DNA from 2 places in the Lysinibacillus parviboronicapiens genome. Region 1 is predicted to be linked to the other one. Evidence: riboswitches for the same ligand, from Rfam matches in the RefSeq annotation. Region 1 holds a riboswitch; the other holds the start of a gene.
What was found. A riboswitch is a leader RNA that binds a small molecule or an ion and turns the genes downstream of it on or off. The one in region 1 is predicted to bind cyclic di-AMP.
Positions count from the first base shown of each region.

Region 2: another riboswitch for cyclic di-AMP. It lies ahead of C9J31_RS15420 (TrkH family potassium uptake protein); the one in region 1 lies ahead of C9J31_RS01580 (APC family permease).

Region 1 covers NZ_CP073713.1:291,935-296,154, forward strand. Annotated here, with positions in the region: gene C9J31_RS01570 (PepSY domain-containing protein) at 1-578, shown strand, start outside; gene C9J31_RS01575 (PepSY domain-containing protein) at 689-1,228, shown strand; cyclic di-AMP (ydaO/yuaA leader) riboswitch at 1,426-1,576, shown strand; gene C9J31_RS01580 (APC family permease) at 1,751-3,574, shown strand; purine riboswitch at 3,747-3,848, shown strand; gene C9J31_RS01585 (xanthine phosphoribosyltransferase) at 3,988-4,220, shown strand, end outside.
Region 2 covers NZ_CP073713.1:3,198,845-3,203,064, reverse strand. Annotated here, with positions in the region: gene C9J31_RS15425 (potassium channel family protein) at 89-745, opposite strand; gene C9J31_RS15420 (TrkH family potassium uptake protein) at 769-2,106, opposite strand; cyclic di-AMP (ydaO/yuaA leader) riboswitch at 2,279-2,418, opposite strand; gene rpsU (30S ribosomal protein S21) at 2,645-2,818, shown strand; gene C9J31_RS15410 (NfeD family protein) at 3,233-4,220, shown strand, end outside.

The sequences.
Region 1 (4,220 bases):
GAGAAGCAGAGGCAATTTCACGTATCGAAGAGCTTTATAATGGACAAGTGGAGCATATTAAGAAAAGAGGAGAGAACTACGAAATAGTTTTTTTCCGAGGTGGTGCTACCTATGCTATTGAGTTGAATCAGCATACACAACAGGTAAGTAATTTAAAAATTAAAAAGCCCGCTAATAAACTGCTCACAGAGCAAGAAATTCGGCCAAGAGCATTAGCCCATACTCCTGGTGTGATAGACAGTGTAACCTTAACTGACACTACCTATATGGTGCAAATTAAGAAAGAAGATATGGTGAAAAAGCTTACGCTTGATGCTTATACTGGAAAGGTATTAACAGAGGTAGAGGTGCAGCAGGCGACAGAGCCTGATGAAGGAACAAGTGTAATTTCCAAGCAGCAGGCGATTCAAATTGCCTTACAGCAGCTAAATGGCGAAGTTGATTCGGTTGATTATGAGAAAACAGAAGATGGCGGTTATTACTTAGTGGAAATCGAAACCGACAAGGATGAGGCTGTTTTTCAAATACATGCAGTTTCTGGTAAAGTGTTGTCAGTTACTTGGGACAACGATCATTAAAGAGCTGATATAAAGAAAAAGGTCTTCTCATGAAATTCTAATCTTTCTCTTATTGTCCTATCATCTTTACTTGATAAGCTAAGGATAGATAAAACAAAGGAGAGATGGATATGAAAAAGATCGTTATAATTCCGGCAATAGTTGGTGTCCTTGGCATTGGTGCGGTAATTGGCTCGACATCTTTATTAACAGGGAATGCACAAGAGAAAAAGATTCTAACAATGCAAGAAATTGAGAAAAAGGCATTATCAGTAGTAAATGGTACGGTGTCAGACATCGAATTCGAAAAGAATCGTTACAATTCTGTATACGAAGTAGAGGTTCGCACTGAAACGGAAGAATATGACTTGAAATTCGATGCCGTTACAGGAAAGTTGTTGAAGCAAAAGAAAGAACGATTAGACAATGATGATTTAGATGACGATATGGGGGGAAATCTCCAAGCTACGACTAACACTACAGCAACTACAATAACAAAAGAGCAGGCAATAGAAAAAGCTTTAACGAAGGCAAAGGGTACAGTGACAAAAATCAAGATGGATGATGGCGTTTATGAAATTGAAATCGTAGACGGACAGCTTGAATATGAAATAGACATCAATGCTTTGACAGGCGAAATTGTGAGTTTTGAACAAGATATTGAAGATTAAAATCGGACAGCTACCTTAAAAGTGAGTGTATACTTTTAAGGTAGTTTTTTACGTTAAGAAGGGGATGGAAATCGTTCAGCCCTCTTTGTTGGCTAAGGTACTGATAAGCTATCTTAAAAAAATATACAATACCTATACTTTTCACCTTTACTTTTTCAATTGACAAGCGTAATATGACATCATTATAAAAGTTTCAAATTTCTAAATCGCTGAAGCAAATAGACGCGGGGGAACCAATTTCGTGGATTGTATAGGCAATCCTTGGGGTGAATCTCTTTATTACTGAAGAGTAGGGCTACTCATGGCCCGAATCCGACAGCTAACCCCGTAAGCGTTAAGAGCAGAAAAATTGAAGCTTGCAGACGAAAAAACGTCTACAAGTCGTATTTAGTGATGACTTGTAGACGTTTTTTATCTTCATTCAGCTATCGTGTTGTAGTATTGAAGCGGTAGCAAGCCTGTCTAAGCGAATATTGATTTAGAAACGAGAAACACACTCTATGAAACTAGAAGGTGTTTAGTATGGGATCTTCATTCAAACGTTATGTTATCGGAAAACCTTTAAAATCCGATGCACTCGGGGAACAAAAGCTTAGTAAAACAAAGGCGCTTGCTATCTTATCATCGGATGCGTTGTCATCTGTTGCGTACGGACCAGAGCAAATTTTATTAGTGCTCATGACAGTAAGTACGGTTGCATTTTGGTATTCTTTACCGATAGCATTCGGAGTAGCAGTGCTGCTCGTGGCACTCATCTTATCGTATCGTCAGGTTATTTTTGCCTATCCACATGGTGGTGGGGCATATGTCGTCTCTCGTGAAAATTTAGGTGTCAATGCAGGTCTTGTAGCAGGTGGTTCACTACTCGTGGATTATATATTAACAGTTGCTGTTAGTGTTTCTGCGGGAACGGATGCTATTACTTCGGCCTTCCCAAGCTTACATGCATATAACGTAGTCATTGCTGTGTTTTTTGTTATTTGTTTAACGCTTTTAAATCTACGAGGTGTTACAGAATCTGCATCCATTTTAGCTTACCCTGTATACCTATTTGTAGCAGTAATGCTGCTATTAATTGCAGTAGGGATTTATAATGTAGCAACAGGGCAAGTACCCGCAGATCTCCATCCAAAAATAGGTACACCAGTTGCGGGGATTAGCCTGTTTCTATTATTAAAGGCATTTGCTTCAGGTAGTTCTGCTCTGACAGGTGTAGAAGCAATTTCTAATGCCATACCAAATTTTAAAAATCCTGCTCCCACAAATGCAGCTAAAACTTTACTAGCAATGGGAGGCATTTTAGCGGTGCTATTTATTGGTATCGTGAGTCTAGCCTATTTCTATGGAGTGGTACCAAATGAACAGGCAACAGTGGTATCACAAATTGCAGAGGCGAGTGTTGGGCGCAATATGTTTTACTATATTGTGCAAGGAACAACTGCAATGATATTGGTGCTTGCTGCCAATACAGGTTATTCAGCTTTTCCGTTACTTGCGGTAAATTTATCGAAGGACGGCTTTATTCCAAGAATATTTCAAATTCGTGGGGATCGTCTTGGCTATTCGAATGGCATTTTGATGCTTGGGGCAGCAGCAATTGTGCTAATTATTTTGTTTGATGGGACAACAGAGCTTTTAATTCCACTTTATGCAGTGGGTGTTTTTATCCCGTTTACATTAGCCCAGACAGGTATGATTCGAAAATGGTGGCGTGAAAAGCCAAGTGGCTGGATGGCAAAATTTACTGTGAATACGATTGGTGCAGCGATTTCATTTATTGTTGCGATGATGTTTTTTGTGACAAAGTTAGCCCAAGTATGGCCAGTATTTATATTTTTACCAATTATTATTGGGCTGTTTCATCGCATTAAGCTACATTATGATGCAGTGGGAGAACAGCTCAGATTAGATCATGGAGCATTACCGAATGTAGAGGGCAATGTCTTTATTGTGCCAGTAGCGGGCATTACTAAAGTGGTAGAAAACTCATTGCATTATGCGCAGTCGCTAAAGGTAGAGAAAATTATTGCCTTCTATGTGGCATTCGATCAAGCAGATGCAAAAGCATTTGAAGAGAAATGGAAGGCTTGGAAACCAGATGTGCGACTTGTCACTTACTATTCGCAGTATCGTAGTATTACACAACCATTGAAAAAATTTATCGACAAGGTTGAACATCAATATGCGAAAACAGATTATCAAGTTACAGTTGTCATTCCACAATTTTTACCGAAAAAAGGTTGGCATCATATGTTACACAATCAATCGAGTCTATTAATTCGTACATCGCTGTTATTTCACAAAAATGTCGTCATTATGACAGTACCTTTCCATTTATCAAAATAATGACTAGCATGGTCGAAAATAGTCTGATATAATCAGAACATTGATGTGAAACACGAACGTTCACTGTCAAAAAGTGCAGGAATACCAGTTAATTCCGAAAATTTAAAATAATCCTATTATTAATATTCATATTGAATGTACAAAAGTGGATGTTTATAATAAGGACATTCTAACAGCTTAATACCATTTCACTCATATAATAGCGAGAATAGGGCTCGCGAGTTTCTACCGATTTACCGTAAATGAATCGACTATGGGTAGCAATGTTTTAGAAGACCTCCTACAAGTTGGTGAGCCGTTTTTCTAATTGTGTCGACGTTTTTGCGCTGAACGCTTTGCTCCACTCGTAGATGATTGGAATCAAAGTATTCAGCGTTTTTTCTATTATCAATAAGAAAGAAGGATTTAAGGAAATGAAGTTATTACATGACAAAATCATGCAAGAAGGTAAAGTTTTATCTTCATCTGTATTAAAAGTAGATTCGTTTTTAAATCATCAAATTGATCCACAGCTTATGAAGGAAATTGGACATGAGTTTGCAAATCGCTTCTCTGACCAAATTATTACGAAAGTACTGACGATCGAATCTTCAGGTATTGCACCTTCAGTCATGCTTGGGCTGGAAATCGGAGCTCCAGTTGTATT
Region 2 (4,220 bases), 1.9 Mb from region 1:
ATATAGAAGAAAGGGGTAGTTCGTGATGAACTACCCCTTTTTTATGCAAAGAATGATGCAGTCAATTTTAATAGATAATGTGTGCTTTTTATTCTATATTTGCAAATAAAGCGAGATCAGACTTATGTCCAATCATCACTAATAAATCTTCCTCTTCGATAATTTGTTCAGGAGATGGAGAAATGATGATTGTTCCTTTTCGCACGATGGCGATGGCACTAACATTGTATTTAGCCCGAATGTCCAAATCACGTAAGTTTTTTCCAGCCATCTTAGAAGGAATCATAATTTCTTCTACACTATATTCCTTAGACAATTCAATATAATTTAACATATTGGGAGAGAGGAGCTGATTAGCCACCCGTTCACCCATATCTCTCTCTGGGTAAATAATCCAGTCAGCTCCGACTTTGTCTAACACTTGCCCGTGTCTTTTTCCTAGAGCTTTTGCAATTACTTTTTTAATACCAAGTTCTTTGAGTAATGAAACGGTCAATATACTAGATTGCATATCGTTACCAATAGCGACGATGACACAATCAAAATTTGTAATTCCTATGGAGGTTAATGCCTTTTCTTCAGTGGTATCAGCTACGACTGCATGTGTCACAAAGAATTCAGCATCCTCGACCCTTTCTTCATTCACATCAATACCTAGAACTTCCTGTCCTGCTTCGTGTAATCTCCGTGCTACACTTGTTCCAAATCTTCCTAAACCGATTACAGCATATTGTTTTATGGTCATAATAGTCAGCTCCTTGCATGTAATTAACCAATCATGATATTTCCTTTTGGATGTCGATAAGCTTGTGATTTTCTCCGTTTTGTAATAGCGAAAGCAATGGTTAATGGCCCTAATCTACCTGCAAACATGGTAAATATGATGAGTATTCGACCAAATGGAGTTAGTTCAGGAGTTAACCCCATAGAAAGTCCAACTGTACCGAATGCTGAAGTTGCTTCAAATAAATACAGGATAAAGTTGTGACCTTGTTCTGTAATACTGAGTATTATGGTGACAAGTACAACAATCATCATCCCACACATGGTTACAGTCAGTGCTTTTAGAATCGTTTCAACTACAATTCTACGTCTAAATAAGACCACATCTTCTTTTCCTCTAATTTGTGACCAGAGCGTGGCAACTAAAACAGCAAAGGTTGTAATTTTAATTCCCCCTGCCGTAGAACCAGAACCTCCTCCGATAAACATGAGCAAAATTATTAAAAATAACGTGGAATGAGTTAAATCACCGATAGAAAGAGTATTTGATCCAGCCGTTCTTGGCGTAACTGCCTGGTAAAACGAACCTAATATTTTCCCCCATTCAGATAAAGGACCAATTGTCTTGTTATTATCGTATTCGAACAAGAAGATTAACAGTGTAGCTCCTACGGTTAAAACAGTCGTCGTAAACAAAACAATCTTCGAATGCACTGATAAACGTCGCGTATCGCGATATTCATACAATTCATTCATAACGATAAAGCCTAACCCACCAATGGTAATAAGGGCACAAATAGTCAAAACGACAAACGGGTCATCAACATAAGCAGTCAGACCTTGAAAACCTCCCATTAAATCAAAGCCAGCATTATTAAAGTTGGATATTGAGTGGAAGAAGCCGAAATAAATAGCTGTAGCTAATTCCATATCAAATGAAAAGCGAATGGATAAAATAATCCCACCCATTACTTCAATAACAACAGTGAAAATAATTATTCTCTTAACCAATTTTACAAGTCCAGCTATTGAGATGTTATTAAACGCCTCTTTTAACAGTAGTCTTTCTTTTAATGAAATCTTTTTTCCTAATAGTAAAAATAAAAATGTTGCAAATGTCATAAACCCTAAGCCACCTATTTGAATAAGGGCTAAAATAACTAACTCACCAAACGTAGAAAAAGTGTCACCGGTGTCTACAACGATTAGACCCGTTACACATGTTGCAGAGGTAGCTGTGAACAAAGCATTTAAAAATGACAGACCTTTTCCGTCTTCAGTAGCTATAGGAAGCATTAGTAAGAGTGCCCCGATAATAATAATCGTTGCAAAGCCTAGCACAAGAACTTTCGGCGGATTAAGAAAATCTTTAATTTTTTTCATGATGATCTCCTCATGAATGGACAGTAAAACACAGATATCCACTCTATAATCTGTAAACTTAATATTATTTATTTGTTTATAGGCATAAGAAAAAGACCATTGTCTATGTATGTTAGAGTGCTGGATAATTTAGGCGTCACAAATAAGCAATCTAAATACTGGTGGTCTTCATGACCTCCTTCGCTTTAGCCGACGAAGTTAGCTGACGGGTAGGATGGCGAAAGAGTTTCTCATCCCTTCTACAATTTGCAGAATTAACCCCAAAAAATTGGTTCCTCCGTTCCCAATACTGAGATTAGGCAGATATGAAATTGAATGAGATTATTCTACGCCCATTTTCTATTTTTTGTAAACCCCTTATTTTTAGGTAAAGCATATGTATTTATTGTTGTCCAAATGCTAACTATAAATTCTCGAAAATAATTCGAATTCTTTCTATTGACCATTATTAGACAATACGATATAATTCTTTAGTACACAACAGTTGGTTATTTGCCTATTTGTGTATTGACGTGTGTTCGGAGGGAGGGAAAGAGAGATGTCAAAAACTGTCGTTCGCAAAAACGAATCGCTTGAAGATGCTCTTCGCCGCTTCAAACGTACTGTATCAAAAAGTGGTACAATTCAAGAAGTTAGAAAGCGCGAGTTCTACGAAAAACCTAGCGTAAAACGTAAAAAGAAATCAGAAGCTGCACGTAAACGTAAGTGGTAATTTAATTTCCCATTAAAAATCCCTACGTTCATAACACGCAATTTTATGGTTCACTGAGCAGACAATGATATACCTGAAATTAATCATACTTATGGTTAATTTCAGGTATTTTACATGTTGCTCTATTTTGCGGTACATATTGCTGAAGCCGAATGAAGTCATCTTTGATTTCATTCGGCTTTTTATGTATCATATTCGAGCGTTTGCTAAGACTTTGAATGAAAAACCTTTAAAAGGTAATGAATCGCCGTAGCGCTTATGGTTCATTGCGGAAGTATTTTGGATATCGAAAGGAATTGGAAAACACCCCACAGAGTAAAGTTTCACTGTATAATAAAATGAAAGGAATTGTGAAACTTTTTACAAGGTCATTCGTATATAAGAAGAGAAGCATGTTAGAAGGGAGGGAAAAAGATGCGAAAAAGGAGGATCCTTAGCTATTTGATGGTCATATGGATGACTTTTTTGTTAGCGTTTCCATTGACATCTGCTTTTGCGAGTAGCAAGGTATACCATGTGCCTATTCATGATGAAGTCGAACGAGGACTTCACGCATTTTTAGAACGAGCATTTAAAGAGGCAGAGGATAATTATGCGGAAGCAATTATACTAGACATACATACGCCTGGTGGATTCGTCAATGCAGCAAGTGACATCGCCATGCTTATGGATGCCACATCGATTCGCACGATTGCTTACATTAATAAAGATGCGCATTCAGCAGGTGCTTTTTTAGCCTTGCATGCAGATGAAATCTATATGGTGCCAAATGGAACAATTGGAGCAGCGGCGGTCATTGACTCAGCAGGAAATGCGGCAGATTATAAGGCTCATAGTGCATGGCTAGCACAAATGCAAGCGGCAGCAGAAACGTCTAATCGTAATCCTAAATATGCCCTAGCAATGGCGGATTCATCTATTGATTTACCGGAATTCCGAGCAGGCGGCAAAAATTTATTAACATTATCGGCATCTGAGGCGCGGGAAGTAGGCTATTCCGAAGGTACTGTATCGAATTTTCAAGAACTACTAGCCGATACTAATTTAAAGGGTAGTGACATTGTATCAATTGAACCGACTTTTGCAGAAAAAATTGCTCGTTTTATTACAAATCCAATCATAGTACCAATTTTACTATCGATTGCAAGTTTAGGACTTGTCATGGAGCTGTATTCGCCAGGTTTCGGTGTTCCGGGTATAATGGGATTATCGTCTCTAGGGTTATTTTTCTTCGGTCATATGGTGGCAGGTTTTGCGGGCTATGAAACATTACTGTTGTTTATTGCTGGATTAGCACTTGTCATTGCGGAGTTTTTTGTCCCCGGAGGCATTGTTGGTATTTTAGGTGGTGTGCTTATATTACTTAGTTTGTTACTGGCTGGTGCAAACATGATGCAAATGG